4 regions of the Actinosynnema sp. NPDC050801 genome follow, and region 4 is predicted to be linked to each of the others. Evidence: riboswitches for the same ligand, from Rfam matches in the RefSeq annotation. Region 4 holds a riboswitch; each other region holds the start of a gene.
What was found. Region 4 has a riboswitch for cobalamin ahead of AB0K14_RS20075 (prenyltransferase/squalene oxidase repeat-containing protein). Riboswitches for the same ligand answer to the same signal wherever they lie in the genome.
Positions count from the first base shown of each region.

Region 1: linked by a shared signal. The riboswitch ahead of AB0K14_RS16420 (iron ABC transporter permease) and the one ahead of AB0K14_RS20075 (prenyltransferase/squalene oxidase repeat-containing protein) in region 4 are both predicted to bind cobalamin.
Region 2: linked by a shared signal. The riboswitch ahead of cobN (cobaltochelatase subunit CobN) and the one ahead of AB0K14_RS20075 (prenyltransferase/squalene oxidase repeat-containing protein) in region 4 are both predicted to bind cobalamin.
Region 3: linked by a shared signal. The riboswitch ahead of AB0K14_RS05165 (CbtB-domain containing protein) and the one ahead of AB0K14_RS20075 (prenyltransferase/squalene oxidase repeat-containing protein) in region 4 are both predicted to bind cobalamin.

Region 1 is NZ_JBFAQZ010000006.1:284,122-291,561, reverse strand. It holds gene AB0K14_RS16430 (S8 family serine peptidase) at 252-3,557, shown strand; gene AB0K14_RS16425 (3-isopropylmalate dehydrogenase) at 3,785-4,822, shown strand; cobalamin riboswitch at 5,115-5,241, shown strand; gene AB0K14_RS16420 (iron ABC transporter permease) at 5,334-6,416, shown strand; gene AB0K14_RS16415 (heme ABC transporter ATP-binding protein) at 6,431-7,180, shown strand; gene AB0K14_RS16410 (ABC transporter substrate-binding protein) at 7,177-7,440, shown strand, end outside.
Region 2 is NZ_JBFAQZ010000029.1:5,430-12,869, reverse strand. It holds gene AB0K14_RS36470 (ABC transporter substrate-binding protein) at 1-16, opposite strand, end outside; gene cobN (cobaltochelatase subunit CobN) at 588-4,154, opposite strand; cobalamin riboswitch at 4,188-4,321, opposite strand; gene AB0K14_RS36460 (hypothetical protein) at 4,329-5,378, shown strand; gene AB0K14_RS36455 (precorrin-8X methylmutase) at 5,375-6,001, shown strand; gene cobJ (precorrin-3B C(17)-methyltransferase) at 5,998-7,440, shown strand, end outside; gene AB0K14_RS36445 (cobalt-precorrin-6A reductase) at 7,433-7,440, opposite strand, start outside.
Region 3 is NZ_JBFAQZ010000002.1:62,485-69,924, forward strand. It holds gene AB0K14_RS05135 (helix-turn-helix domain-containing protein) at 1-149, shown strand, start outside; partial or broken gene AB0K14_RS05140 (MFS transporter) at 146-1,309, shown strand; gene AB0K14_RS05145 (MFS transporter) at 1,266-2,477, opposite strand; gene AB0K14_RS05150 (PAC2 family protein) at 2,474-3,370, opposite strand; gene AB0K14_RS05155 (HAD family phosphatase) at 3,599-4,261, shown strand; gene AB0K14_RS05160 (CbtA family protein) at 4,250-4,990, opposite strand; gene AB0K14_RS05165 (CbtB-domain containing protein) at 5,001-5,204, opposite strand; cobalamin riboswitch at 5,235-5,419, opposite strand; gene AB0K14_RS05170 ((2Fe-2S)-binding protein) at 5,474-6,139, opposite strand; gene AB0K14_RS05175 (LysE family transporter) at 6,158-7,087, shown strand; gene AB0K14_RS05180 (nucleotidyltransferase domain-containing protein) at 7,110-7,440, shown strand, end outside.
Region 4 is NZ_JBFAQZ010000008.1:171,033-178,472, reverse strand. It holds gene AB0K14_RS20085 (S8 family peptidase) at 1-1,050, opposite strand, end outside; gene AB0K14_RS20080 (cytochrome P450) at 1,444-2,703, opposite strand; cobalamin riboswitch at 2,796-2,919, shown strand; gene AB0K14_RS20075 (prenyltransferase/squalene oxidase repeat-containing protein) at 3,004-4,308, shown strand; gene AB0K14_RS20070 (hypothetical protein) at 4,305-5,129, shown strand; gene AB0K14_RS20065 (CbiQ family ECF transporter T component) at 5,126-6,187, shown strand; gene AB0K14_RS20060 (ATP-binding cassette domain-containing protein) at 6,184-7,440, shown strand, end outside.

The DNA.
Region 1 (7,440 bases), on a different contig from region 4:
CGCAGGTCTCGGCGGTGTCACAGTTAACCGTTAGTCGTCAAAACTGTGGTTGCCATCACTCGATCGGGCTAAGTGATCCGCTCGATCGAGCGATTAGGTTCCTCGCACGAGGTTGACCCGGTGCCGTAGAGGGCACGGCACCACGCGGGCAGTGCCCCCACTGGAGACGACGCTGCCTGCCCGGTCGAATCCGACCTCGCTTGGGGCACGTTGTGAGCCGATCTCGCGTTGTCGCCAGATCTGCCGTACCGGTGGTGTTGACCGCGATACTCGTCGCCGGTTCGACCGCCGGTACCGCGCTGGCCGCGGAAGATCCACTCGCGCCGTCCGTCGCGAACGCGCGCGGGCTGGACGCGGGCAAGTTGCAGTTGAAGGTGTCCGACCGGCTGACGGCCGCCAAGGGCAGGGTCACCGCGTTCGTGGAGTTGGAGGCCAAGCCGGCCGTCGACGCGTTCGCTGAGAAGACCAGCCAGGGCGCGACCAAGCAGCAGGCCAAGGACGCCGCGAGGGCGACGAAGAACGACACCGGTCGGGTCACCGACCAGGTCGTCGGCGCCCTGAGGGTCGCGGACTCCGCCACCAAGGAGCTGTTCCGCACCGCCAACGGCGTGCCCGGCGTGGTCGTGCAGGCCGACGCCGCGAAGGTGCGCGAGCTGGCGCAGCGCGCGGACGTGAAGTCCGTGCGGACCGTGGTGCCGAAGAAGCGCCAGAACTCCACCGCCGTGCAGCTGACGAACACGCTGAAGGCGTGGCAGGAGTACGGCAAGCTCGGTGACGACACCCGCGTCGGCATCATCGACACGGGCATCGACTACACCCACAGCGACTTCGCGGGCCCCGGCACCATCGAGGCGTTCAAGGCGATCGACGAGACCGTGGTCGACGCCTCCTACTTCCCGACCGCCAAGGTGGTCGGCGGCTACGACTTCGTCGGCAACGCCTACGACGGCGAGAGCGACGACCCGGCGGTCAACACCCCGAAGCCCGACCCGAACCCCCTCGACTGCAACGGCCACGGCTCGCACGTCGCCGGCACCGCGGCGGGCTTCGGCGTCAACGCCGACGGCAGCACCTTCAAGGGCGACTACACCAAGCTCACCCCCGAGGCGCTGGACGCGATGCGCATCGGCCCCGGCACCGCGCCGAAGGCCCTGCTGTACGCGCTGAAGGTGTTCGGCTGCGACGGTTCGACCAACGTCACCGCGCAGGCCCTGGACTGGTCGCTCGACCCCGACGGCGACGGCGACTTCTCCGACCACCTCGACGTGGTCAACCTCTCGCTCGGCTCGGACTACGGCGCCCCGGACGACCCGGACAGCCTGTTCGTGCGCAAGCTCAACGCCTCCGGCGTGCTCACCGTGTTCTCCGCGGGCAACGGCGGCGACCTGTACGACATCGGCGGCTCGCCGGGCAGCACCCCCGAGGCGCTGACCGTGGCCAGCACCCGTGACGCGTACGTGCTGCGCGACGCGGTCGAGGTGACCGCCCCGGCCGGTTCGGCGGGTCGCAAGCCCGGCCAGTACAGCGTGGCCTTCGACTACGAGGGCCTGGAGCTCACCGCGCCGGTCGTGGCGATGGGCGACGCCGCCAACAAGGACGGCTGCCTGCCGTTCTCGGCCGCCGACAAGGCCGCCGTGGCGGGCAAGATGGTGTGGCTGGAGTGGGACGACAACGACGCCACGCGTCGCTGCGGCTCGGTCGGCCGGAGCAACAACGCCACCGCCGCCGGCGCCGTCGGCGCGGTGTTCACCTCGACCCTGGAGCACTTCAACGCGGGCATCTCCGGCAACGCGGCGATCCCGGTGTTCCAGTTCACCGGCTCGGCCACCGCGGCGCTGCGCCCGGTGCTGGCCGCGGGCACGCTGGTGGTCCGCCAGTCGGGCGACCTGCGCACCTCGCTGCCCACCTTCGACCAGTCCATCAGCGACACCCCGAGCTCGTTCACCTCGCGCGGCGTGCGCGGCCCGGTCGTGAAGCCGGACGTGGCCGCCCCCGGTGACTCCATCGCCTCGGCGCTGGTCGGCTCGGGCAACAAGACGATGGTCAACTCGGGCACGTCGATGGCCGCTCCGCACATCTCCGGCATCGCGGCGCTGGTGCGCCAGGTCCACCCGGACTGGACGCCGGAAGAGGTCAAGGCCGCGGTCATGAACACCGCGGGCCACGACGTGAAGGTCGGTGACAAGACCTACGCGCCCAACCGCGTCGGCGCCGGCCGCGTCGACGGCAAGGCCGCGGTGGAGAACCAGGTCCTCGCCTACGTGCAGGACGACCCGGGCGCGGTGTCCGCGTCCTTCGGCACGGTCGAGGTGGCCGCGCCGGTCAGCCTCACCAAGACCATCAAGGTGGTCAACAAGTCCACCAAGTGGGTGGACTACACCGTGGGCTACGAGGCGCTGACGCAGATCCCCGGCGTCCGCTACGAGCTGTCCGCGAGCACCGTGCGGCTCAGCCCGCGCGGCATCGCCCGGGTCACCGTCGCGCTGAAGATCGACGACCCGACCGCGCTGCGCAAGACGGTCGACCCGACCATCGAGGCCAACCACCTCGACGTGCCGCGCCAGTACCTGGCCGACGCGTCGGGCCGGGTCGTGCTCACCCCGAAGGCCGGTTCCGCGGTGGCGCTCCGCGTGCCGGTGTACTCCGCGCCGAAGCCGGTGGCCGACATCAACGTGGCCAACAGCGTGCGGGTCAACGGCAAGGGCCAGGGCGTGCTCAACCTGACCGGTCGGGGCGTCGACCAGGGCGCCTACCAGTCCCTGGTGAGCGTGCTGGAGCTGCAGGCGTCCTCGCCGCAGCTGCCGGACTGCCGCCGCAACGTCACCGACAACTGCGTGCTGAACAACACCGCCAAGGGCGGCGACCTGCGCTACGTCGGCGCCGCCACGACCGCGCCGCTGGCCAAGGCGCAGGGCACGCCGGAGAACGCGCTGCTCGCCTTCGGTATCGCCACCTGGGGCAACTGGTACAACCTGGGCAGCAACACCATCCCGTTCATCGACATCGACACCAACGGTGACGGTGCGTTCGACTACGAGGTGTACGCGACCAAGCTGACCGACACCGACCTCCTGGTCGCGGCCACGGTGGACCTGAACACGGGCGCCACGGTCGACCTGCAGGGCGTCAACGGCCAGTTCGGCGACGTGGACACCAACGTGTTCGACACGAACGTGGTGGTCCTGCCGGTGCTGCTGTCCGCGTTGGGCATCGACGCGTCGGCGGACACCTCGCGGATCAGCTACCAGGTCGGCGTGTCCGGGTTCTACGTGGCACCGGGCGCGTCCGACGGCCTGGTCGACTCGATCCCGACCGCGTTGTCGTTCGACCCGCTCAAGCCGGGCATGTGGGTGCAGGGCGGCGGTGACCCGGCGCTGTCCTACCGGGCCCGTCCGGCCACCGCGCTGGTCGTCAACCACGACTCGGCGGCCGCGGCGGCCGACGGCGCGGACAGCCTGCTGGTCCTGCACCACCACAACGCCTCGGGCGACAAGGCCGACGTGGTGAGGGTGCGGGCGCAGACGCGGCTGAACCCGGCCGTGCGCTCAGTGGCCTGATCGTCGTGCATCGCTCTGGCCGGTCGGGGTTGCCCCGGCCGGCCAGAGCCGTTTACGCACATCGGGTGACGACCGAACGGGGGCACAGAACCGTTCGGGTGTCCCGCAGTCCGGGAGATATGGCCACGGAGGGGTGTTCCGAGTGCGGTTTCACCGCTTCGGACCGGTAGCCTTTCGCAATGAGAACTAGTCCCGCGCATTGGGACTGATACCTGGGAGGTGTGTGGATGCGGCTCGCAGTGATCCCAGGAGACGGGATCGGGCCCGAGGTCGTCGCCGAGGCCCTGAAGGTGCTCGGTGAGGTCGTTCCAGCGGCTGAGATCACCCGCTACGACCTCGGCGCGGCGCGCTGGCACGCCACAGGTGAGTTGCTGCCGGAGTCCGTGCTCGGGGAACTCCGCCAGCACGACGCGATCCTGCTCGGCGCGGTCGGTGACCCGTCGGTGCCGAGCGGGATCCTGGAACGCGGCCTGTTGCTCCGGCTCCGGTTCGAACTGGACCACCACGTGAACCTGCGCCCGGCCCGGCTCTACCCCGGCGTGCGCAGCCCGATCGCCGACCCGCCCGAGATCGACATGGTGGTGGTGCGCGAGGGCACGGAGGGCCTGTACGCCGGCAACGGCGGGCTCCTGCGCAAGGACACGCCGCACGAGATCGCGACCGAGGTGTCGATCAACACGTCGTTCGGCGTGGAGCGGGTGGTGCGCGACGCGTTCGCCCGTTCGGCGAACCGGCCGCGCAAGCACCTCACGCTCGTGCACAAGACCAACGTGCTCACGCACGCCGGTTCGTTGTGGTCGCGCGTGGTGGAGGAGGTGTCGTTGCAGCACCCGGACGTGACGGTGGCCTACCAGCACGTGGACGCGGCGACGATCCACCTGGTCACCGACCCGGGCCGGTACGACGTGATCGTGACGGACAACCTGTTCGGCGACATCCTGACCGACCTGGCGGCGGCGGTGACCGGCGGCATCGGGCTGGCGGCGTCGGGCAACCTCGACGTGACGCGGCGCAACCCGAGCATGTTCGAGCCGGTGCACGGCAGCGCGCCGGACATCGCGGGCCAGGGCATCGCCGACCCGACCGCGGCGGTCCTCTCCGTCGCCCTGATGCTGGACCACCTCGGCGAGTCCGAGGCGGCCCGGCGGATCGAAGCGTCGGTGGCGTTCGATCTGGCGACTCGTGACCACTCGTCGCCGGGCGCGACCTACGCGGTGGGCGACCGCCTGGCCGCCTTGGTGTCGTCCAACGTCCGCACCGGCTGACCCACGCGAGTCGAACGCTCAGGACCCGTGAGTCGAACCTTCAAGACCCGCGAGTCGAACCTTCAAGACCCGCGAGTCGAACGCTCAGGACCCGTGAGTCGAACCTTCAAGACCCGCGAGTCGAACGCTCAGGACCCGTGAGTTCAACGCTCGGGACCGGCGTGCCACCACCTGAGCGTTGAACTCGGCCTACCTGAGTGTTCGACTCGCGGGACGCGAGTGTTCGACTCGCGCAGGCGAAAGCACGTGATCAGGGCCACCACGACCTCGTCGTGGTGGCCCTGACCGCGTCACGGGCCGTAGGGTCGCCGGTGCCGCCCGTGGGGGAAGTCCGGTCGAAGTCCGGCGCTGACCCGCAACGGTAGGTCGAGCCACGTGCTCGGCGAGCCCGATCACCCGCGGGCGGTGGGAAGTTGCTCCAACTCCTGCCGTGGTCTGCGGGACGGGTGCGCCGGCCTGCCACGAGCGGGCGCGGGTGGCCGGTCTGGGCCACCCGTCCGAAAGGCGACCGGTGACCTCCACCAGCAGTCGGCGCACGACCGACCGCGCCGCACCACCGACACCGCGCCGCCCGTCCACCGCGGGCCTCTGCCTCGCCCTCACCGCCGTCCTCGCCGCCTCGGTCGTCTGCGGTGTGGCGCTGGGGCCGGTGCGCATCCCGTTCGGCGACGTCCTCCGCTTCCTGGCCGCCGCGCTCACCGGCGGCACGATCGACGCCGCCGAGGCGGGCCCCTACCGGATCGTGTGGGACATCCGCCTGCCGCGCGTCCTGCTCGCCGCCGTCGTCGGCGCGGGCCTGTCCGCGGTCGGCGTCGCGATCCAGGCCATGGTCCGCAACGCCCTGGCCGACCCGTACGTGCTGGGCATCTCCTCCGGCGCGAGCGTCGGCGCGACCGCCGTCGCGACCACCGGCCTGTTCGCCTCACTGGGCATCTACGCCCTGTCCACGGCCGCGTTCCTGGCCGCGCTCGCCGCGATGGCCCTGGTCTACGTGGTCGCCGGCCGCAACCTGACCCCGTTGCGCCTCGTGCTCACCGGCACCGCCATGGCCTACGGCTTCTCCGCCCTGGCCATGCTGCTGGTGTTCCAGTCACCACGCGGCGAGGCGGCACGGGCCGCGATGTTCTGGCTGCTGGGCAGCCTCGGCGGCGTCACGTGGGCGGCACTGCCCGTCGCCGCCGCCGTCGTGCTGGCCGGTGTCGCCTACCTCCAGAGCCGCGCCAAGCACCTCAACGCCCTCTCCATGGGCGACGAGACCGCGACCACCCTCGGCATCGACGTCTCCCGCACCCGCAAGGCGCTGTTCGGCGTCACCGCCGCCATGACCGGCGTGCTGGTCGCGGTCAGCGGCGCGGTCGGGTTCGTCGGCCTCATGCTGCCGCACGCGGTCCGGCTCACGGTCGGCGCGGACCACCGCAAGGTGCTGGCCGTGGCACCCCTGGCGGGCGCCTGCTTCCTCATCTGGGTGGACGTCGCCGCACGCCTGCTCGCCGCACCCGAGGAACTGCCGCTGGGCGTCATCACGGCCGCGCTGGGCGTGCCGTGCTTCATCCTGCTGATGCGCCGCCGCGGCTACGTGTTCGGCGGCCGCTGATGGACCGCCGCCATATGGACGTCCGACTCGACCGCGTCACCGTCGACGGCATCCTCCACGGCATCGACCTGCACGCCGGCGCCAACGAGGTGCACGGCATCGTCGGCCCCAACGGCAGCGGCAAGTCCACCACGCTGCGCTGCGTGTACCGGGCGCTGCGACCGTCCGGGGGAGTGGTGCGGCTCGGCGGCCGGGACCTCGCCACGACGAAGGTCCGCGACACCGCCGAGCACCTCGCCGCGCTCACCCAGGACAGCCACGTCGAGTTCGACTTCACCGTCACCGAGGTCGTCGGTATGGGACGCCTCCCGCACCGGGGCACTCCGCAACGCGACCGGGAGGTGGTCGCCGACGCGCTGTCCCGAGTGGACGCCGCGCACCTCGCGGACCGGGGCTTCCTCAGCCTCTCCGGCGGCGAGCGCCAACGCGTCCTCATCGCCCGCGCGCTCGCCCAGCAGCCGAAGGTGCTCGTGCTGGACGAACCCACCAACCACCTCGACATCAGCCACCAGCTCGCGGTGCTCGCGCTGGTCCGCAGCCTGGACGTGACCGTCCTCGCGGTCCTGCACGACCTCAACCTCGCCGCCGCCTACTGCGACCGCCTGCACGTGCTCGACCACGGCCGGGTGGTGCGCAGCGGCAGGCCGGAGGACGTGCTCACCCCCGAAGTGCTGCACGAGGTCTTCCACGTCCGCGCCCACGTCGTGCGCCACCCCACCAGCGGCGTACCGCAACTGCTGTTCGAACACAGGGAGATCGAGTGAAGAAGTTCGTCGCGCTCGCCGTGGTCCTGGTCCTCACTACGGGCTGCGGCGCGCGGATCGCCACGACGGCGACCACCGCCGCGGTCACCGTCACGAACTGCGGGCAGCAGGTCACCTACGGCACACCGTCCCGTGTGGTCACCAACGACACCGGCATCGCGGAGCTGATGTTCGCGCTGGGCCTGGGCGACCGGATGGCCGGTTACGTCATCGGCGGCGCCCACGCCAACGACGTCGCCTCCTCGCCGTGGCGGGCGGAC
Region 2 (7,440 bases), on a different contig from region 4:
CGACTGTGGCAAGCACTGCGGTGCAGGCCAGGACTTTGGCCAAGCCTGCTCGACGGTAGCGCACGAGAACTCCTCAGTTGATCGGCGGTGAACGTTCTGGGAGCGCTCCCAGGTTTTGGGGGAGTGTGGTTCGCGCCACGGAGTTGTGTCAAGCTCCCGTGTCCGCGCTGTTACCGACGTTGCGACGTTTGCCTTGCTGGACCGATTCTGCTAGCGGTGTGTTCAGTGGTCCGTTCAGGCACTGTTCGTAGACCGGTCGGACACGCTCGGTTCATCCCCGAGCCGATGGCCCGGAAGAATTCACCGGTCGTGTCCCCCACTCACCCGCCACCAGTCTGCACCGGATGTGCGCGATAGTCGCCCACCACTGCTGCGCGAGTCGCGCGCCGGGGCACGCCGAGTCGTGCGGTCGGGGCGGTGCGAGTCGGCCCGCCGGGTGGCGCGCGAGGGCGGGTCGACTCACGCGGTCGACCCGCCGGCACGCGACCGGGCGTCCATTCAGGACCGGAAAGTGCCACCCTTTGTCGGCGGCGCTCTGATCCGCCGACACGGGACGCCGGAATTTAGGGGTACCCCTTATTCCCGGCTCAACGGCCGTCTTCGAGATCGCCTTCGGATTCCAGGTACGCCGCTTGGAGCGCTTCCAGCGTCGCCGGCTCCGGGTGCTCCCACATACCCCGGTTCGCCGCCTCCAAGAGCCGTTCGGAGATGCCGTGCAGCGCCCACGGGTTCGACTTCGCCAGGAACTCGCGGTTCACCGGGTCCAGCACGTAGCTGGCCGCGAGCTGCTCGTACATCCAGTCCGCGACCACGCCGGTGGTGGCGTCGTAGCCGAACAGGTAGTCCACCGTCGCGGCGAGTTCGAACGCCCCCTTATAACCGTGCTTGCGCATTGCGGCCAACCACCGCGGGTTCACCACCCGGGCGCGGAAGATCCGGTTCGTCTCCTCGTGCAGCGTTCTGGTCCGCACCGCGTCGGGCCGCGTGCTGTCGCCGACATAAGCGGCGGGCGCTTTACCGGTCAGCGCGCGGACGGTGGCGATCATTCCGCCGTGGTACTGGAAGTAGTCGTCGGAATCGGCGATGTCGTGTTCGCGGGTGTCGATGTTCTTCGCCGCGACCGCGATGCGCTTGTAGGCGCTCTCCATGGCCGGCCGCGCTTCGACTCCGTCGAGTTCGCGGCCGTAGGCGTAGCCGCCCCACACCGCGTACACCTCGGCAAGATCGGCGTCGTCGCGCCAGTTCCGGCTGTCGATGAGCGGGAGCAGGCCGGCGCCGTATGCGCCCGGTTTGCTACCGAAGATGCGCATTGTCGACCTTCGCGGGTCGTTGTGCTGCGCGAGATCGGCTTGGGCGTGTGCCCGGACGTAGTTGTCCGCGGCCGACTCGTCCAGGTTCGCCACTAGTCGCACCGCGTCATCGATCAGTGCCACTACGTGCGGGAATGCGTCGCGGAAGAAGCCGCTGATGCGCACCGTGACGTCGATTCGGGGCCGGTTCAGCTCGACGAGCGGGATCACTTCCAGACCGACCACCCGCCGGGACTGGTCGTCCCACCGCGGCCGGACGCCCAACAGGGCGAGCACCTCGGCGACGTCGTCACCGGCCGTGCGCATGGCGCTGGTGCCCCAGACCGACAGGCCGACCGACGGCGGCCACTCCCCCGTCTCGGACCGGTAGCGCTCCAGCAGCGAGTCGGCCATGGCCTGGCCGGTCTCCCAGGCCAGCCGGGACGGCACCGCCTTGGGGTCGACCGAGTAGAAGTTGCGGCCCGTCGGCAGCACGTTGACCAGGCCGCGCAGCGGCGAGCCGCTCGGACCGGCCGGTACGTAGCCGCCGTCGAGGGCGTGCAGGACGTTGGTCAGCTCGTCCGTGGTGCGCGCCAGCCGGGGCACGACCTCCAGCGCGGCGAACTCCAGGACCCGCGCGACGTCCTCGACGTCGGTGAGGGTGCGGGCCGCGTTCACATCCCAATTGGCGTCTTCCATGGCTTGGACGAGCGCGCGGGCCTGTTGTTCGACCCGGTCGGTCGCGGTCCGGTCGTTGGCGCTCTCGGCCAGGCCGAGCGCCTCGCGCAGGCCGGGCAGCGCCGCGACCTGGCCCGCCCACATCTGCTTGGCCTGGAGGATCGACAGCACGAGGTTGACCCTGGTCCCGCCGGTGGGCGCCGCGCCGAGGACGTGCAGGCCGTCGCGGATCTGCACGTCCTTGACCTCGCACAGCCAGCCGTCGACGTGCAGGATCAGCTCGTCGAACTCGGCGTCGTGCGGCCGGTCGTCCAGGCCGAGGTCGTGGTCGAGCTTCGCGGCCTGGATGAGGGTCCAGATCTGCGCCCGGATGGCCGGCAGCTTGGCCGGGTCCATGGCGGCGATGTTGCCGTGCTCGTCCAGCAGCTGCTCCAGCCGGGCGATGTCGCCGTAGCTGTCGGCCCTGGCCATCGGCGGCACGAGGTGGTCCACCAGGGTGGCGTGCGCCCGCCGCTTGGCCTGGGTGCCCTCGCCCGGGTCGTTGACCAGGAACGGGTAGATCAGCGGCAGGTCGCCCAGGGCGGCGTCGGGGCCGCAGCCCGCCGACATGCCGACGGTCTTGCCGGGCAGCCACTCCAGGTTGCCGTGCTTGCCGACGTGCACCACGGCGTCGGCGCCGAACTCGTCCTCCAGCCAGCGGTAGGCGGCCAGGTAGTGGTGGCTCGGCGGCAGGTCGGGGTCGTGGTAGATGGCGATCGGGTTCTCGCCGAAGCCGCGGGGCGGCTGGACCATGACCACGACGTTGCCCGAGCGCAGGGCGGCCAGGACGATCTCGCCGTCGGGGTCCTTCGACCGGTCCACGAACAGCTCACCGGGAGCTTCGCCCCAGTGCTGCTCCATCTCCTGCCGGGTGTCCTCCGGAAGGGTCGTGTACCACTCCCGGTAGCGGGCGGCGGGAAGCCGGACCGGGTTGCCCTGGAGCTGCTCCTCGGTCAACCAGTCGGCGTCCTGGCCGCCGGCCGCGATGAGGGCGTGGATCAACGCGTCGCCGTCGAGGTCCGCCACGCCGGGCAGCTCGTCGCCGATGTCGTAGCCGTGGTCCTTCATCGCGGTGAGCAACCGGACCACGCTGGCCGGGGTGTCCAGCCCGACCGCGTTGCCGATGCGGGAGTGCTTGGTCGGGTACGCCGAGAGCATGACCGCGATCCGTCGTTCGGCCGGCGGGATGTGCCGCAGCCTGCCGTGGCGGACGGCGATGCCCGCGACCCGCGACGCACGCTCCTCGTCGGCGACGTAGACGGTGAGGCCGTCCTCGTCGACCTCCTTGAACGAGAACGGCACGGTGATGATCCGGCCGTCGAACTCGGGGATCGCCACCTGGGTCGCGGTGTCCAAAGGGGACAGTCCGTCGTCGTTCTCGTCCCACGCGGCACGGCTGCCGGTCAAGCACAGGGCCTGGAGGATCGGGACGTCCAGGGCCGCCAACGCGCCCACGTCCCACGCGTCGTCGTCGCCACCGGCGGCCGCGGCGGCGGGCTTGGTGCCGCCCGCCGCCAACACGGTGACCACCAGCGCGTCCGCTCGGCCCAGTTCGGCCAGCAGTTCCGGGTCGGCCGCGCGCAGGGAGGCGCAGTAGACCGGCAGCGGCCGGCCGCCCTTGGCCACGATCGCGTCGCACAGCGCGTGCACGAACGCCGTGTTGCCGGCCACGTGGTGGGCCCGGTAGTACAGGACCGCGATGGTCGGGCCCTCGCCGGCCTGCTCCCGCTCCAGCAGGCCCCAGGTGGGCGTCGGCTCGGGCGGCGCGAAGCCGTGACCGGTGAGCAGCACGGTGTCGGACAGGAAGTGGTGCAGCTGGGCGAGGTTCGCCGCGCCGCCGTGCGCCAGGTACGCGTGCGCCTCCGCGCACACACCGCCCGGCACGGTCGACAGCTCCATCAGCGGCGCGTCGGGGTTCTGCTCACCGCCCAGCACCACCACCGGCAGACCCGAGGCGAGCAGCCGGTCGAGGCCCTCCTCCCACATCCGGCGACCGCCGAGGATGCGCACGACCACCAGGTCGACGCCCTCCACCAGCGCCGGGAGGTCGTCCGCGGCGGTGCGGGCGGGGTTGGCCAGGCGGTAGTCCGCGCCACTGGCACGGGCGGACAGCAGGTCCGTGTCGGAGGTCGACAACAGCAGGATCACGTGCGGGCTCCATCCCTCGGGGGTCCTCGCCCCGGTCGTGGGGGACGGCGAGCGGAGTTCCTGACTCCCGGGGCACGCCCGGTCACAGTGGCGGGACCGCGCCGGATTCACACCGGCTTCCTCCTGCTGCTTCGCCGTTCGGAGGTCACCCTAACGGCAGTTAGCATCCAGTCCATGCCCACGGCACCCCATGCGCCCTCCGCGGAGGCGACCACGTCGGCAGGCCGCACCCACCCGGACGCCTGCCCCGGTGCCGTCGACGTGCACCGGGCCGCCGACGGCGGGTTGGCCCGGGTCCGGGTACCCGGCGGCACGGTGAGCGCGGCGCAGGTCGACGTGCTGCGGACCGCCGCCCTCGAACTCGGTGACGGGTTCCTGGAGCTCACCTCGCGGGCGAACGTGCAGATCAGGGGCTTGGCGCCGGGCGCGGAGCACGAGCTGGGCGCCCGGTTGCGCGACGTCGGCCTGCTGCCCTCGCTGACCCACGAGCGGATGCGCAACATCGTCGCCGCGCCGTTGGAGGACAACCAGGCGTTGGTCGACGCGATCGACGCGGCGTTGCGCGCGGTGCCCGGGCTGGCGTCCCTGCCAGGGCGTTTCCTGGTCACGGTGGGTGGCGCGGTGAGCGGCCTGTCGGGTGACGTCGGGCTCGTCGACGACGCGTTGTTCCTGGCAGGACGGGATTCCGGGCTCCGCGTGACCGATCCAGTGGACGCCGTGGTGACCGCCGCACGCGTGTTCGGCGAGATCCGCGGCGACGCCTGGCGGCTGTCCGAAGTGGACGGCGGTGTGCGGAAGATCACCGACGCGCTGGGCGTTCCGGGCGACGCGCGGATCGAGCCGACTGTGATGCCCGTCGCACCGGGCGTGCACGGGTCGGTGGTCGTGGCCGGCGTGCCGTTGGGGCGCTGGGACGCGCGGCTGCTCGCCGGCGTGCCGGTGCGGCTCACGCCGTGGCGCAGCGTGGTGCTGCCGGCCGGGAGCGATACCAGTGGCCTGTTCACGTCGCCGGACTCGCGGTGGCACGGGGTGAGCGCGTGCACCGGGCGGCCGGGGTGCGCGAAGTCCCTGGCCGACGTGCGGGCCGACGCCACCCGGTGGGTCGACACCCGGACCGCGCCGGGACGCGTGCACTGGTCCGGTTGCGCCCGGCGGTGCGGCCGGCCGGCCGGCGACGTGGTGGAGTTCGTCGCGACCGGCGACGGGTACGAGGAGATCAGGTGACCAGCTACGTCAAGGACGGCGCGGAGATCTACCGCCGTTCCTTCGCCACCATCCGCGCCGAGGCCGACCTGGCGCGGTTCCCGTCGGACGTGTCCCGGGTGGTGGTGCGCATGATCCACGCCTGCGGGATGGTCGACCTGGTCCCGGACGTCGACTTCTCGCCACACGTGGTGCGCGACGCGCGGGCCGCGCTGCTGGCGGGTGCGCCGATCCTCTGCGACGCGCAGATGGTCGCGGCGGGCGTCACGCGCCGCCGGCTGCCCGCCGACAACGAGGTCGTGTGCACGTTGGGCGACCCGCGCGTGCCGGGGTTGGCGGCGGAGCTGGGCAACACGCGCAGTGCGGCGGCGTTGGAGCTGTGGCGCGACCGGCTGGAGGGCGCGGTGGTGGCCATCGGCAACGCGCCGACCGCGTTGTTCCACCTGCTGGACATGGTCGCGGCCGGCGCGCCCCGGCCGGCGGCCGTGCTCGGCGTGCCCGTCGGGTTCATCGGCGCGGCCGAGTCGAAGGACGCGTTGGCGGACAACGCTCTGGGACTGGAGTACCTGGTCGTGCGCGGTCGTCGGGGCGGCAGCGCCATGACCGCGGCGGCGCTCAACGCGATCGCGAGTGAGGAAGAATGACGGGCAAGCTGTACGGGGTCGGGGTGGGGCCGGGCGACCCGGAGCTGGTGACCGTCAAGGCGGCGCGGCTGATCGGCGAGGCGGACGTGGTCGTGTTCCACAGCGCGCGGCACGGGCGGAGCGTGGCGCGCCGGATCGCCGCGCCGTACCTGCGCGTCGGTCAGGTCGAGGAGCAGCTGGTCTACCCGGTCACGACCGAGGACTCCGACGACTACCAGGGCGAGATCGACGCGTTCTACGAGGAGTGCGCGGCGCGCTTGGCCGCGCACCTCGACGCGGGCCGCACGGTCGTGGTGCTGGCGGCGGGCGACCCGTTCTTCTACGGCTCCTACATGCACCTGCACAAGCGGTTGGCGCACCGGTACGAGGCCGAGGTCGTGCCCGGGGTGACGTCGGTGAGCGCGGGCGCGGCGGTGATCGGGCGGCCGCTGGTGGAGCGCGACGAGGTGCTGACCGTGCTGCCGGGCACGTTGTCCGCGGACGCGCTGGTGGAGCACCTGGCCGGCGGCGACCCGGTGGCGATCATGAAGCTGGGCCGGACGTTCCCGCAGGTGCGCGAGGCGTTGGCGCGGGCGGGGCGGTTGGACGAGGCCTGGTACGTGGAGCGGGCCACGACCGGGGCGCAGCGGACCGCGCCGCTGTCCGAAGTGGACGCCGACGGCGTGCCGTACTTCTCGTTGGCGCTGCTGCCGAGCAGGCCCGCCCCTCCCCGTTCGGACGGCGACGGCGGGGTCGTGGTGGTCGGTCTCGGTCCGGCCGGGCCGGAGTGGTTGACGCCGCAGGCCCGTCGCGCCTTGGCGGAGGCGGACGACCTGGTGGGGTACGTGACCTACCTGGACCGGGTGCCGGTCAACCCCCGGCAGCGGCGGCACGCCTCCGACAACAAGGTCGAGGCCGAACGGGCCGCGTTCGCGCTGGACCTGGCCAAGCGCGGGCGGCGGGTCGCGGTGGTGTCGTCCGGCGACCCGGGCGTGTTCGCGATGGCCAGCGCGGTGCTGGAGGTGGCGACCGAGGAGCAGTTCTCGGACGTGCCGGTGCGGGTGCTGCCGGGGTTGACCGCCGCGCACGCGGTGGCCAGCCGGGTCGGCGCGCCGCTGGGGCACGACTACTGCGTGGTGTCGCTGTCGGACCGGCTCAAGCCGTGGGAGGTGATCGAGGAGCGGCTGGCGGCGGCGGCCGGGGCCGACCTGGTGCTGGCGATCTACAACCCGGCCTCGCGCAGCCGCACGTGGCAGGTGGACAAGGCGCGTGACGTGCTGCTGCGCCACCGCTCCCCGGACACGCCGGTCGTCGTCGGGCGTGACGTCGGCGGGCCGGAGGAGTCCGTCCGGGTGGTGCGGTTGGTCGACCTGGACGCGTCCACGGTGGACATGCGGTGCCTGCTGCTGGTCGGCTCGTCCCAGACCACCGTCAGCGCGCGCGGCACCGTGTTCACCCCG
Region 3 (7,440 bases), on a different contig from region 4:
GCTACACGGTCAACGTGACCGCCGAGGAGCTGGGCGGCCTGCTCGGCATGATCGACGACATCCTGCGCCCGTACCTCGTGCCGGTGCGCCAGGACGTGCCCGAGGGCGCGCTGCCCGCGCACGTCGGCATCCGGGCGTTCCCGCGATGACCGGGCGGCTGTCGTCGGGACCGCTGGGGCGGCCCGCGTTCCGCCGGCTGTGGATCGCGGGGTTCGTCTCCGAGATCGGCGACTGGGTGCTGCTGGTCGCGCTGCCGGTGTACGTGTACCAGCGCACCGGCTCCGCGGCGGCGACCGCGACGACGTTCGTGGTGGCGCTGCTGCCGAGCCTGGCGCTGTCGCCGCTGGCCGGGGTGCTGGCCGACCGCTTCGACCGGCGCAAGCTGATGCTGCTGGTCAGCCTCGCGCAGGCGGTCACCCTGCTGCCGCTGCTCACCGGCGACCTGGTGCTGGTGAACGTGGTGACGGCGGTGCAGGCCGGCTTGGCGGCGTTGTTCGAACCGGCCAAGAACGCGCTGCTGCCGACGCTCGTGCCGCGCGAGCAGGTGGCGGCGGCCAACGGGCTGGTCGGGTTGAACGGCAACCTGGCCCGGCTGGTCGGCGCGTCGCTGGGCGGCCTGCTGCTCGGCTACACCGGGCTGCCGGGCGTGGTGCTGGCCGACGTGGCGTCGTTCCTGCTCGCGGCGGCCCTGCTGGCGGCGCTCGGCACCCGCGATCCGGTGCGTGCGGCGGGCAAACCCGCGTGGCGGGCCTGGCTGGACGGCCTGCGCGAGATCCGGGGCCCGTTGCGGCCGATGGTCGCCGTGGTCGCGCTCATGTCGACCGCCCAGGGCTTGTTCGTGGTGCTGTTCGTGGTGTTCGTGACCGAGCGCCTCGGCGGGGGAGCGGCGGAGGTGGGGCTGCTGCGCGGCGTGCAGGCCGTCGGCGGGTTGCTCGGTGGCCTGCTGGTCGGCGTGCTGGTGCGCGGGCTCGCACCCGGCAGGCTCCTGGGCGTGTCGCTGGTCGGCTTCGCCGCGATCGCCGCGCTCGGCTGGAACGGGCCGCACGTCACCACCGCGCTGGTCTTCTACCTGGCCGCGTTCGCCGCGGTGGGCGTGCCGGGCGTGATCGCGGGCGCCGGGATGATGTCGGTGCTCCAGCTGCACTCCTCCGACGAGGTCCGCGGCCGGGTGATGGCCACGTTCGTCAGCCTCTACGACGGCGGTCAGGCGCTCGGCATGGTGCTGGCCGGTGCCCTGACCCCCGTGCTCGGCCTGTCCGCGCTGCTCAACGCCCAGGCCGGGCTCTACCTGGTGGCCGGGGTGCTGGCGCTGGCGACCCTCGACGCCCGCGCCCCGACCGACCGCGGTGCAGCAGCAGCACGGGAGGCACCACCGACACCAGCGCGGCGGGCACGAGGAACGCGCTGACCGGGTCGGCGTGGTAGAGCGGCACGAACGCCACCGGCGACACCGACGCGCCCAGGAACCGCAACGACTGCACCACCGACACCGACCCGCCCCGGTTGCCGCCGTCCGCGGACAGCACCAGGGCGGTCAACCCCACCGTCACCGCCTGGCTCGTCGCACCGGCCACCGCCCACAGCACACCCACCGCCACCACCGACGGCAGCACGCCGACCCCCGCCAGCAGCACACCCCCGACCGCCGCGCCGGCCACCGCGCACCACCGCGCGCCGAACCGGTCGATCGACCACCCGGTGAGCCGCGCGGTGAAGATCGCGACCAGGCCGAACCCGGTCAGCACCGACCCGCGCTGCCCCGCGCCCAGCCCGAACGAGTCACCCAGCCGCAGCGCCACCAGGAACGACAACCCACCCAGGCAACCCCAGGCCACGAACCCGGCGGCGGCCAACCGCGGCGTCCGGCCACGCCACGCGCTGCGCAGACGTGGCCGTTCGCTCCCACGCGGCGGGTCGGCGGGCAGGCCGACCACCGCCAACGCCGCGGCCACCACCGCCGCGCCCACGAACGCCCACCGCCACGACGCCTCCGCCGCGAACCCGCTCAGCAACGGCGCCGTCGTCTGGCCGGCGGCCTGCATGGACGCGAACACGCCCAACGCCCGCCCCAGCCGGGCCTTCGGCGTCACCGCCGCGATCGCCGCCAGCAGCAGGGGAGTGGTGAACGCGTTCGCCGCACCCTGCACGGCCCGTCCGCCCAGCAGCACCGGGAACGACCACGACACCGCGCACAACACCGACGCCACCACGTAGACGGCGTACGCCACCCGCACGGTCCGCCGGGCGCCCCACCGTTCACCCAACGTGCCGGAGACCAGCATGAGCAGCGCGAACGGCACCAGGTACCCGGTCAACGTGGCCGCCGCCGAGCCCGCCGGGACGCCGAAGTCGGCACCCACCTCGGGCAGCACCGACGACGTCATGGCACCGCCGAACGGCCCCAGGAACCCGCCCGCGTACAACGCCGCCAACCGCACCCGGACCACCGGCCCGGCGGTCGGGCGGGGCGTGCTCACATCCCGGTCGGCCCGCGGCCCGGCCCGCGTCCCCGCCGCCGCAGGTACCGCTCGAACTCCGCCGCGATGGCGTCACCGCTGGCCTCGGTGATCTGGATCTCCGCGTCCCCGCGCTCCTCCAGCGCCCGCACGTAGTTGCGCACGTCCTCGTCCTCGTCGGCCATCTCGCTGACCGTGCGCTCCCACTCCTCGGCCTGCTCCGGTAGCGCGCCCAGCGGCACCTCGACGTCCAGCACCTCCTCCACCCGGTGCAGCAGCGCCAACGTCGCCTTCGGCGAGGGCGGCTGGGAGACGTAGTGCGGCACGGCGGCCCAGAACGAGATCGCCGGCACCCCCGCCTGCACGCACAGGTCCTGGAACACGCCGACGATGCCGGTCGGCCCCTCGTACCGGGACCGCTCCAACCCGTACTTCGCCGCCGCCGCCTCGTCGTACGCCGTGCCCGTCACCGGCACCGGCCGGGTGTGCGGGGTGTCCATCAGCAACGCGCCCAGCGTGACCACGGTGGTCACGCCCAGGTTCTCGATGTGGCCCAGCAGCTCGGCGGCGAACTTCCGCCACCGCATGTTCGGCTCGATCCCATGCACCAGCACCACGTCCGTGGACGACCCCGGCGGGCGGCAGACCGACAACCGGGTCGTCGGAAATTCAACCCGTCGGGTGACGCCGTCCACCATGCGGACTGTGGGTCGCGTCACCTGGAAGTCGTAGTAGTCATCCGGATCGATCTCCGCCAACGGCGTCGCGTCCCACGTGAGTTGCAGGTGTTCGATCGCCGTGCTGGCGGCGTCGCCTGCATCGTTCCACCCCTCGAACGCGGCAACCATGATCGGGTTGGTGAGCGGTTCGCTGGGGTCGAAGGGGGTCTGGGCGGCCTGGTCCGGATCGGTCACGCGGCCAGACTACGACCACCGCCGCACACCCGACGTCGTAGGCTTGGCGCATGTCGGTTCGTGTCACGCCACCCCACGTCGGCGCGCACGCCGACCGCGCGCCCGTCGCGGACGGCGCGACGGGCGAGGTGCTCCGGGCCGCCGACCCGACCCCGCAGGATTGCGCAGGTCATGGGCGTCGTCACGGGGTCTTGCCGGCCACCGGCGCGTGATCACGGAAAGGTGCACATGACGGTCGAGGCTGTGCTGTGGGACATGGACGGCACGCTGCTGGACTCAGAGAAGCTGTGGGACATCCCGCTCAACGAGTTCGTGGAGAAGCTGGGCGGCACGCTGTCGCTCGCGACCAGGCAAGCCCTGGTGGGCTCCAGCACGGCCCGGACCATGGGCCTGCTGTTCGCCGAAGCGGGTGTCGAACCGACCGACGAGGACCTCGCCGACGGCGCGGCCTGGATCAGCCGGCGCACCGAGGAGCTGTTCCGGGCCGGCCTGCCCTGGCGTCCCGGCGCGGCCGCGGCGTTGCGCGCGGTCCGCGACTCGGGCGTGCCGATGGCGCTGGTCACCTCGACCGAACGGCGGCTGACCGAGGTCGCGCTGGACACCATCGGCCGCGACCTGTTCGACGTCACGGTGTGCGGTGACGAGGTCGACCGCCGCAACAAGCCGCTGCCCGACCCGTACCTCAAGGCCGCCCGACTGCTGGGCGTGGACCCCACCCGGTGCGTCGCCGTCGAGGACTCGCCGACCGGGGTGAACTCCGCCGCGGCCGCCGGCTGCACGGTGCTGGTGGTGCCGTGCGACGTGCCGGTCGAGCAGGGCGAGCGCCGCGTGTTCCGCGACTCCCTGGTGGGTGTCACGCTGGAGACGCTCGCCCCGCTGCTAGACCGCTGACCCCTGCTCCGCCCGGCGCGTGGCGGGGTCGACCAGCAGGCCGAACACCACACCGAGACCCAGCCACAGCGTCGCCGTCTCGGCGAGCGAGGCCAACCGGAAGTCCCACACCACGCCGGCCGGCATGTCGGCGGGCACGACATCCGGTGTCGCCGGGAACACCACCAGCAGCACGACCACCGCCGCCACCACGGCCGCCGCCACCGCGGTCCAGCGCACCGGACCGCCCAGGTTGCCCAGCCGGGACGCCAGGTGGCCTGCCCCGAACGCGACCAGCAACCCGGCCGCGATCAACCCCAGGTAGAGCACCGTGCGGTACTCCACCGTGCCCGGATCACCGACACCGGGCGGGTTGGCCGGGTACTTCACCGCGGGCAGCAACGCCGCCGCGCCGAACGCCGCCGCCGACAGCGCCACCGCCCGGACGAACGGCGCCTTGGCCGCGAACCAACGCCGCGACATCGCGTACGCGGTGGCGAACAGCGCGCCGACGGCGACGCCCACGACCACGGCGGCGAGCACACCGCCGACCACCTGCGTGCCCCGGCTGAACAACTCGCCGTGCCCGTGGTCCGAGCCCGGCTCCGCGGGACGTGCCCGTTCCACGGCCAGTGCCGCCCGGATCGGCGCCTCGACCACGAGCACGCCGACCAGGCCCGCGAGCAGCCCGGACACCGCGCCCGCGCCGACACCGCGCAGCAGCAACCCCCGGTAGGTGGGTGTTGTCACGTCGCCGCGCCTAGTGGCACGGAACGCCGAGCGCGTGGCGCCCGTCGTGGAAGAACTCGTGCACGGTCTCGGCGGCGTGGCCGAGCGCGATGCCGTTCTCCTGCAGGACCAGCCACGTCACGGTCAACGCGACCAGTGCGACGGCGTAGGCCCACTTGGGAACCGGGGTGACCCAGGGGTCGGTGAGAGCAGGGGTGTGCGCGGGGCTCGTCATGACGGCCTCCTCCATACCTCGTGGAAGGTCAACAACAACTCGTGCCGCAGCCGGTCTCCTGACTCCCGGATCGACGCCGTCCCCGCGTCTTCCCAGCCGCTCCACGCGACCAGTGACGTTCTCGGCGGGTTGGCTCCCCGGTCACAGTGGCGAGGACCGCGCCGGATTCACACCGGCTTCCCGTCCACTGCGGCGCTGCGAACCGTAGATGTCGATCGTGGGCCGGCACAACCGACCAGACGAGTTGTCGTGTTCCTCACGTGCGCGGGTCAGCGCCGCGGCGGGGTGGTTCGGGGCAGCGGGCAGTCACCGCAGGTGCCGCCGCCGTCGAGCCGGTAGTACAGGCAGCAGCTGCGCCGCCGGAACACCACCTCGCCCGGGAATGGGATGAACTCGCCCGTGCCCTTGAGCGGCGGGTCGGCGAACAGCTCGTCGGCCAACCCGGCGCAGTCGATCCCGCCGCGGTGGACCGTGCGCAACGCGCCCGCCATGGACGACCCCGCGTTGCCCCACAACAGGCCGCGCGCCACCGGCGTGACCGCGTGCACCGCCTCCACCACCGGCTCCAGCGACTCGGCCACGCCGATGCCCGCGAGCGGCTCCTTGAGCCGGACCTGGAGACCGTCGGGGCGGTAGCGCCACCACAGGTTGGCGGGACGGATGTCCGGCGCGACCCCGCCGACCGCGCGGGCGGCGACCACCGGGCTCAGCAGCCGTGCGGTGTAGCCGAGGAAGAACAGCGACGCGGCGACCCGCCGTTCACCGGTGCGGTACCGGTCGCCGATCCGGTCGAGGGCGTCGGGCAGGTCGGGGCCGTCGAGCAGCCGCGCGCCGTCGTGCCAGGTGTCGTCGGGCCGGCCGACGTCCAGGGCGAAGAACGGGCTGAGGCCGCGGATCTGCCGCAGGGTGGTGAGGACTCGGGCGAACTCGGACACGTGACCTAGTCTGCCGCCGTGGACGCACTGGGGTTGGGACTGGCCCTCGGCCTGGCCGCGAGCATCAGCCCCGGGCCGCTGTTGGTGCTGGTGGTGACGTCGGCGTTGCGCTCGGGTTGGCGGGCGGGCGCGCTGACCGCGTGCGCGCCGCTGCTGTCGGACGCCGTGGTGGTCGCCGTGACGCTGCTCCTGCTGGACCGCCTGCCCGCGCGGGCGCTGGGCGTGCTCGGGGTTGTGGGCGCGGTGTTCGTGGTGTGGAGCGGCGTGCAGACGGTCCGGGAGGCGCGGTCGGCCACCCTGGCCGCCGGCTCCGCGACCGGTGGACCCGCCGATGCCGCCGGTCCTGTCGAGACCGACCGTGCTGCCGGTACCACCGGGCCTGCCGATGCCGGCCGTGCTGCCGATGCCGCCGGTCTTGTCGAGACCGCCGGACCTGCCGGTGCCGCCCGTCCTGCCGGTGCCGCCGGACCTGCCGAGGCCGACCGTGCCGCCGATCCGCCCGTCGGCGAGCCTGCTTCCAGCGCGCCTGCTCAGGACGAGCCGGCTTCCGCCGGAACCGTTGTGCCGCAGGAAGACCGTGCTTCGCAGCCGTCCCCGCCCAGGGGACCCCTGTTTTCGATTCTACCGACGAGGTCCGACAAAACCGGCTCGCGCGCGCTCCGCCGAGCGGTCCTGGTGAACGTGCTCAGCCCGCACCCGTGGCTCGCCTGGGCGACCGCGCTCGGTCCGTTGACCATCACCACCTGGCGCGGATCGCCCGCCGCCGGCGCGGCGCTGCTGATCGGGTTCTACCTGACCCTCGTGGGCGGCAAGGTGGTGATCGCCCTCCTGGTCGCCCGCGGGCGACGACGCCTCGGCGACACCGGTTACCGGCGCGCACTCACCGGCGCGGGCGCGATGCTCGTGCTCGCCGGCGTGGTGATGGGGGTCGAGTTCGCGTCCCTCTGAACGCTCGGAGATCGTGTTCCCCATGACCGACGAAGCGTTCCTCGACCACGTCGCCGACCGGTTGGCGGCCCTGCCCGCCGTGCACGCGGTCACCCTCGGCGGCTCACGTGCCCAAGGCGCCCACACCCCGGACAGCGACTGGGACCTTGCCGTCTACTACCGGGGCGACTTCGACCCGGCCGACCTGCGCGCGCTCGGCTGGCCGGGCGAGGTCTCCGAGATCGGCGGTTGGGGCGGCGGCGTCTTCAACGGCGGCGCCTGGCTCACCGTCGACGGCCGGCGCGTGGACGTCCACTACCGAGACCTCGACGTGGTCGAGCACGAACTGGCCGAGGCCGAGCGGGGCCGCTTCC
Region 4 (7,440 bases):
GTAGAGCGCGGCCACGCCCGCGACGTGCGGCGTCGCCATCGACGTTCCGCTCATCGTGCCCGAGCCGCCGGTGCGCACGGTCGAGACGATGGCGTTGCCCGGCGCGTAGATGTCGACGCACGCGCCCGTGCTGGAGGAGGACGAACGGGCGTCGGTGCTGGTGGAGGACGCCACCACGCTGGCCGTCTCCACCTTGCGCGGCAGGCGGTCGCACGAGTTGCCGCCGGTGTTGCCCGCCGAGGTGGCCAGGAAGACGCCCGCGGCGATCATGTTGCGGATCGCGGTCTCCAGGCCGGCCGACGCGGTGAAGTTCCACGACGTGTTCGCCACGGCCGGCTTGGTGTGGTTGGCCGTCACCCAGTTGATCGCGTTGAGCGCCGAGGTGGTGGTCGCGCTGCCGGAGCAGCTCATCATCTTCACGCCGTGCAGCCGCACGCCCTTGGCGATGCCGTAGGTGGCGGAGCCGATCGTGCCGGCGACGTGCGTGCCGTGGCCGTGGCAGTCGGTGTTGTTGGTGTCGTAGCCGTTGTAGTCGAACGTGGCCCGGCCGCCGTAGTCCGCGTGGCCCGGCGTGATGCCGGTGTCGATGATGTAGGCGTGGACGCCCGCGCCGGTGTAGGCGTAGGTGTAGGACTTGGACAGCGGCAGGTTGCGCTGGTCGACCCGGTCGATGCCCCACGACGGCGGGTTGGCCTGGGTGGCGTCGAGCGCGTCGGTGACCAGCACGTCCTGTTCGATCGTGGTGACCGCCGGGTCGCGGCTGAGCTTGCGCAGCTGCGCGGGGGTCAGCTTGGCGGCGAACCCGTTGAGCGCGGCGTTCCAGACGTGGGTCGGTGTGACACCGGCCGTCGCGGCCACGCTCGCACCGCTGCGCGCGGACGGGTCCAGCAGCACGATGTAGGAGTCCTTGACCGGGTGGACGGTCGCGGACGCCGTCGCGAGGACGATGTCCGCCTGGTGCGGGGACTCGGCCGCGGCGGCACCGGTGGTGAGCCCGACGACGGTGGTCGCGGCGGCCAGGACGGCGAGTGTTCGGTGGAGAGGACGCACGGGTTGGCTCCTTCGGGTGAACCCGGACGAGTGCGCTCCGACGCAGGGTTGACGGAGTCGACTTCTCACTCGTCCGTGATTCAGACCAGCAGCCTGACCAGCGGTTATGCCATGGTCAACGGAGGTCGGCCGAACGGCCGCCCGGCCCGTCACGCACGGTGGACATAACGGACAACTGGTAACGCCCGGTTCGCTCGGGTGGGCGCTAGGCGGGTGCCGACCGGCGCAGTGCGACACACGGGTGCTGGACGTAGGACTCTCGCGAGAGTCCTACGTCCAGCACGCGAGAGTCCTACGTCCGGCGCACCCGAGTTCGACGCTCAGCCCGGTTCCACGCCCAGCGCGGTTCGATGCTCAGCGCGGTTCGACGCTCAGCGCGTCCGGCACCGACGCTCAGCGCGTGTGCACGAGCAGCGAGTCGACACCGTGGACGATCGACGCGGTGCGGAACGCGGGCCGCTCGTCGGCCAGGCGCAGCCGGGGGAACCGGCGCAGGAGGGCCGGGTACGCGGCGCGCAGCTCCAGCCGCGCCAGCTCCGCGCCCACGCAGCGGTGCGCGCCGTGCCCGAACGCCAGGTGCGACGACGTCGGGCGGCTCGGGTCGAAGTCGGACACGTCCTCGCGGTTGGCCGCCGACAGCGACACCACGACGACGTCCCCCTCCTCGATCTGCTGGTCGCCGACCAGCAACGGGTGCCGGGCGAACCGCGGGAACGCCACCTGCACCACGCTCAGGTGCCGCAGCAGCTCCTCGACCATCGGCGCGGCGGCCGCGTCGTCGTCACGCATCGCCGCACGCGCGGCGTCGTCCTTCAGCAGCACGATCGCGCCCAGCGCGAGCATCGACGCCGTCGTGTCGAACCCCCCGGTCAGCACGCCGTCGGCCAGACCGGCCAGCTCGACGTCGCTCACGTCGTCGCCGTGCTGGCGGATGATCGAACCGATCAGCCCGTCACCCGGCGACCGGCGCTCGCGGCGCACGATCTCCTCCATGTAGGACAGCGACTCGGAGATCGCGCCCAAGGCCTGCCCCGCGTTGCCGAACAGGTCGAACCGCGCCGCCGCGAGCTCCTGGAACCGGTCGCGGTCCTCATAGGGCACGCCCAGCAGCTCGCAGATCGTCAGCGACGGGATCGGCAGCGCGAACTCCTCGACCAGGTCGACCGGCCCGTCGGCGGCCTCCATGGCGTCCAGCCGCTCGGTGACGATCGCGTCGATGCGCGGCACCAGCCGTGACAGCCTGCGCATGGTGAACTCCGGCGTGAGCAGCTTGCGCAGCCGGGTGTGGTCGGGCGGGTCGGCGAAGCCGAGACCGCCGGGCGACTGCTCGACCCGACCGACCGCGGCGCCGAGCCGGGCGTAGTCGTTGCTGAACGCACCTGTGTCGGAAAGCACCTTCTTGGCTTCGTCCTGACCGGTGACCAACCACACGCGCAAGCCGAACGGCACCGGGATCCGATGCACCGCGCCGGCCTCCCGCATCCGCTCCAGCTCGGCGACCGGCACCACCCCGTCCCGCTTCAGCGGAACCAGCGCACGGTCCGGGAGCAGCGCAAACGCCCGCGAACCGATCTTGCCCAGCACCCACCGCGTCGCCGAACGCCGTGCGACCCACGCCACCAAGCCGTCGCGCACGGACGCCAGAGTCGTCATCGAACACCCCTCTTCCCCAGGTCGAATGACCGACGGTAACCGTACGTAGGGGTGAGCAGCATCGCGCTAGAGGCGGATTGACACGCCATGGCCCGTGACAGACGATCGGCAATCGCGCGTGAAACGGGGGAAGCCGGTCGAAATCCGGCGCTGACCCGCAACGGTAGGTCCCACCCGGGACGAGCCCGAACACCCGTCGCGCGTGCCACGCTCCTGACACCGTCGAGGTCAACGGGTCGGAGCCCGGGGGAAGTCGATCACGGCTGTCCGGGGTCCGCCCACGCCTCGGAAAGGCCGAACATGTCGTTGAGACGGACCGCCGCCGTCATCGCCACCGCCGCTGTCGCCGCGCTCGCGTCGGCTCCCGCCGCCCGGGGTGAGGCGCCGGCCGTGCCGACGGCCGACGTGAGCGACGCCGCCGCCGGGTGGCTCGCCCGGCAACTCGTCGACGGCGACCACTTCGAGATCGTGTTCGAGGGCGTCGCCTACCCCGACCAGGGCCTCACGCTGGACGCGCTGTTCGCCTTCACCGCGGCCGGCGTCGCGTCCGACAGCGCGGACCGGGCCGCCGCCTGGGTCGCCGAGCCCGAGGTGATCGACAACTACCTGCACTTCGGCGACGCCGCCCAGTCCTTCGCGGGCGCGCACGCCAAGCTGGCGCTGGCGGCGCAGGTGCGCGGCCAGGACCCGACAGACTTCGGCGGCGTCGACCTGATCACGGGTCTCACCGCGCTGCAGGCGCCGTCCGGCCGGTTCAAGGACAAGTCGCAGGACGGCGACTACTCCAACGGCTTCACCCAGGCCTTCGCGGTGCTCGCGCTGGACCGCTGGGAGGGCGCGCCGAAGGCCGCCGTCGACTACCTCGTCGGCGCCCAGTGCCCGGACGGCGGGTTCCCGCTGGTCCTGGAGGCCGCGACCTGCGCGTCCCACGTGGACGCCACGGCGATGGTCGCGCAGGCGTTGCTCGCGGTAGACCGGACGGCCGAGGCGGGCAGGGCGCTGGACTGGCTGACCGGCGTGCAGCACCCCGGCGGCGGGTTCCGCGACGAGGGCAGGACCGACGAGGGCAACGCCAACAGCACCGGACTCGCGGCGCAGGCACTGCGCGCGGGCGGCCGCACCGCCGCCGCGGACCTGGCGGCGAAGTTCCTGAGGTCGTTGCAGGTCGGTTGCACGGCTCCGGCGGCCGACCAGGGCGCGATCGCGTTCGACAAGGCGGGCTTCACGCAGTCCACGTCGCTGCGGGCGAGCGCCCAGGGCGTGCTCGGGCTGGTCGGCGTCGGTTTCGCGGACCTGACCGCCGAGGGCGGCGAACCGGGCGCGCCGGTGCTCGACTGCTCGGCCACCACGACCTCCCCGAGTTCGTCCACGACGACCACCTCGACTACGACGACGGCCACGACGACCACCACCTCCACCACCGGGACGACCGCCGCCACCACGACCACCACGACCGCGGCGGTGGCCGTGGTCGCCAACCGCGGCACCCTGGCCCGCACCGGCGCGGCCGTCGGCCCGACGCTGTGGATCGGCGTGTTGCTGCTGGTGGGCGGCGTGCTCGCGGTCGTGCTGGCGCGCAAGCGGTACGCGGGCGCACGCAGGTGACGAGCCGGTGGCGGCGCGTGCCGACGGCGTTGGCCGTCATGGGGCTCGCGATGCTGAACGCACCGGTGACCGCCCGCGCGGCGGACTGCGCGGGCGTCACGGTGGTCGTGGACTTCCGCTCGCTGGGCGGCGGCGTGCAGACGGGCTGCGCGCCGGGTGACCCGGCCTCGGGCACGGCCGCGCTGAGCGGCGCCGGGTTCGGCTACACGTTCGCGGCGCGGCAGCCGGGCTTCGTGTGCCGGATCAACGGCCGGCCGGGCAGCGACCCGTGCGTCGCCGCCTCGCCGCCCACGGCGTACTGGGGCTACTGGCACGGTCAACCCGGCGGGTCGTGGGTCTACAGCGGCACGAGCGCGAGCGCGCACGACCCCGCGCCGGGCAGCGTCGAGGGCTGGTCGTTCGGCGCGGGCGAACAGCCGGGCATCGCGCCACCGGCGCCCGCGCCGGAACCGACCCGGCCGGCGCCGCAACCCCCCGCGCCCGAGCCGGGCGGGCCCGTGCCACCGGCGCCGCAACCCCAGCCCGGTCAACCGGCGCAGCAGCCCACCCGGCAGTCGCAGACCGCCGCACCGACCACGACGACCGAGGCGACCGGGGCGACCACGACCGCGCCGTCCTCTTCCGGGACGTCGGCGGGCAGCACCACGCCCGGGTCGACCTCCACGGCCGGCTCGTCGAGCCCGACCGCGGTGGCGGTGCGGCCGACGGCCGACACGTCGTCCGGCGGCACGGTCGGGCTGGTGGTCGGGATCGCGGTGATCGCCGCGCTGGCCGGCCTGGGCATCGCCACCGCGCGACGGCGCGCCAAGGCGGCGGAGTGAGGCTGCACCCCGGCGCCTGGTGGCTGTGGGCGTTGTGCCTGGCCGCCGTCGCCAGCCGCACCACCAACCCGCTGCTGCTGGCGTTGGTGATCGCGGTCGCCGGGTACGTGGCCGTGTCGTGCCGCGAGGACACGCCGTGGGCGAGCGCCTACGGCGTGTTCCTCAAGTTCGCCCTCGTGGTGATCGCCATCCGCGTGGTGCTGCACGTGCTGCTCGGCGGGGTCGGCGGGCCGACGGTGCTGGTGACGTTGCCCGAGATCCCGTTGCCGGAGTGGATGAAGGGCATCCGGCTGGGCGGACCGGTCAGCGCGGAAGGGCTCGCTTTCGCGCTGTACCAAGGGCTCCAGCTGGCGACGTTGCTGTGCTGCGTGGGCGCGGCGAACGCGCTGGCCAACGCCAAGCGGCTGCTGCGGTCGCTGCCGGCCGCGTTGTACGAGGTGAGCGTGGCGGTGGTGGTGGCGTTGACGGTGGCACCGCAACTGGTGGCCAGCGCGCGCTCGGTGCGCCGGGCCAGGGCGTTGCGGGGTGACGCGGTGCGCGGGGTGAAGGCGATGCGGGTGCTGATGGTGCCGGTGCTGGAGGACGCGTTCGAGCGGTCCCTGGAGTTGGCCGCGGCGATGGACTCGCGCGGGTACGGCCGGGCGGCGGGGTTGCCGAGGCGGACCAGGGTGGTGACCGGCGTGCTGGTGCTCGGTGGGCTGGTCGGGCTGTGCGTCGGGGCGTTCGGGCTGCTCGGCGGCAGCACGCCGGGCGCGGTGGCGACGCCGGTGCTGGCCGCGGGCTCGGTGCTGGCGGTCGCGGGCCTGTGGACCGGTTCGCGGCGGGTGCGGCGCAGCCGGTACCGACCGGACCGGTGGGGTCCGCGCGAGCTGCTGATCGTCGCGTCCGGCCTGGTCGCGATGCTGGCGACGTTCCTGGCGCCGGACGGTCTCGGCGGGGCCGCGTTGACGCCGGGCACGGTGCCGCTGGTCGCGCCCGGACTGCCGTTGCTGCCGGCGATCGGCCTGCTGTGCGCGCTCGCGCCCGTGGTGGTCGTCAGGAACAGGGTGGACACGTGATCCGGTTCGAGAACGTCTCTGTCACCTACCGCGACGCCACCGCGCCCGCGTTGGCCGGGGTGGACCTGCACGTGCCCGAGGGCGAGCTGTGCCTGGTGGTCGGGCGCACCGGATCGGGCAAGTCCACGCTGCTGCGCGCGGTCAACGGCCTGGTGCCGCACTTCACCGGCGGCACGCTCACCGGTCGGGTCGTGGTGGCGGGCCGCGACACCCGCGACCACCCGCCGCGCGAGCTGGCCGACGTGGTCGGCATGGTGGCGCAGGACCCGCAGGCCGGGTTCGTCACCGATTCGGTCGAGGAGGAGCTGGCGTACTCGATGGAGTCGCTGGCGCTGCCCAACCCGGTGATGCGCAAGCGGGTCGAGGAGACGTTGGACCTGCTCGGCCTGGCCGACCTGCGGCACCGGCCGCTGGCGACGTTGTCCGGCGGGCAGCAGCAACGGGTGGCCGTCGGTGCCGCCCTCACCGCCCACCCTCGGGTGCTGGTGCTGGACGAGCCGACCTCGGCGCTGGACCCCGGTGCGGCGGAGGACGTGCTGGCCGCGCTGCACCGGCTGGTGCACGACCTGGGCATGACCGTGGTGATCGCCGAACACCGGCTGGAACGGGTCGCGCAGTACGCCGACCGCGTGGTGTGGCTGCCCGGCGGTGGTCTGCCGCCGGTCACCGGCGAACCCGGCCCGGTGCTGGCGGAGGCGCCCGTCGCGCCGCCCGTGGTGCGGCTGGGTCAGCTGGCCGGGTGGGAACCGGTGCCGGTGTCGATCCGGGACGCGCGGCGGCTGGCCGGTCCGTTGCGCGACCGCCTCGGCGAACCGCCCGCGGTGGCCTCGGCACCCTCCGCGGAGGTGGTGCGCGCACGCGACCTGCGGGTTCGGTACTCCACTGTGGACGCGGTGCGCGGTGTGTCGTTGAGCGTCGGCGCGGGTGAGCGGGTAGCGGTGATGGGGCGCAACGGGTCGGGCAAGTCGAGCCTGCTGTGGGCGGTGCAGGGCACCGGCAAGCGGTCCGGCGGCGAGGTCGCGGTGGACGGCGTCGACCCGGCGACCCTCAAGCCCGGTCCGCGCCGCAAGGCCGTCGGCCTGGTCCCGCAGCAACCCGGTGACCTGCTGTACCTGCACACGGTCGGCGGCGAGTGCGCGCAGTCCGACCGCGAGTCCGGCAGGCCGCCCGGCACGTGCCGGGAGTTGCTGGACCGGCTCGCGCCGGGCATCCCGGACGACCGGCACCCGCGTGACCTGTCCGAGGGGCAACGG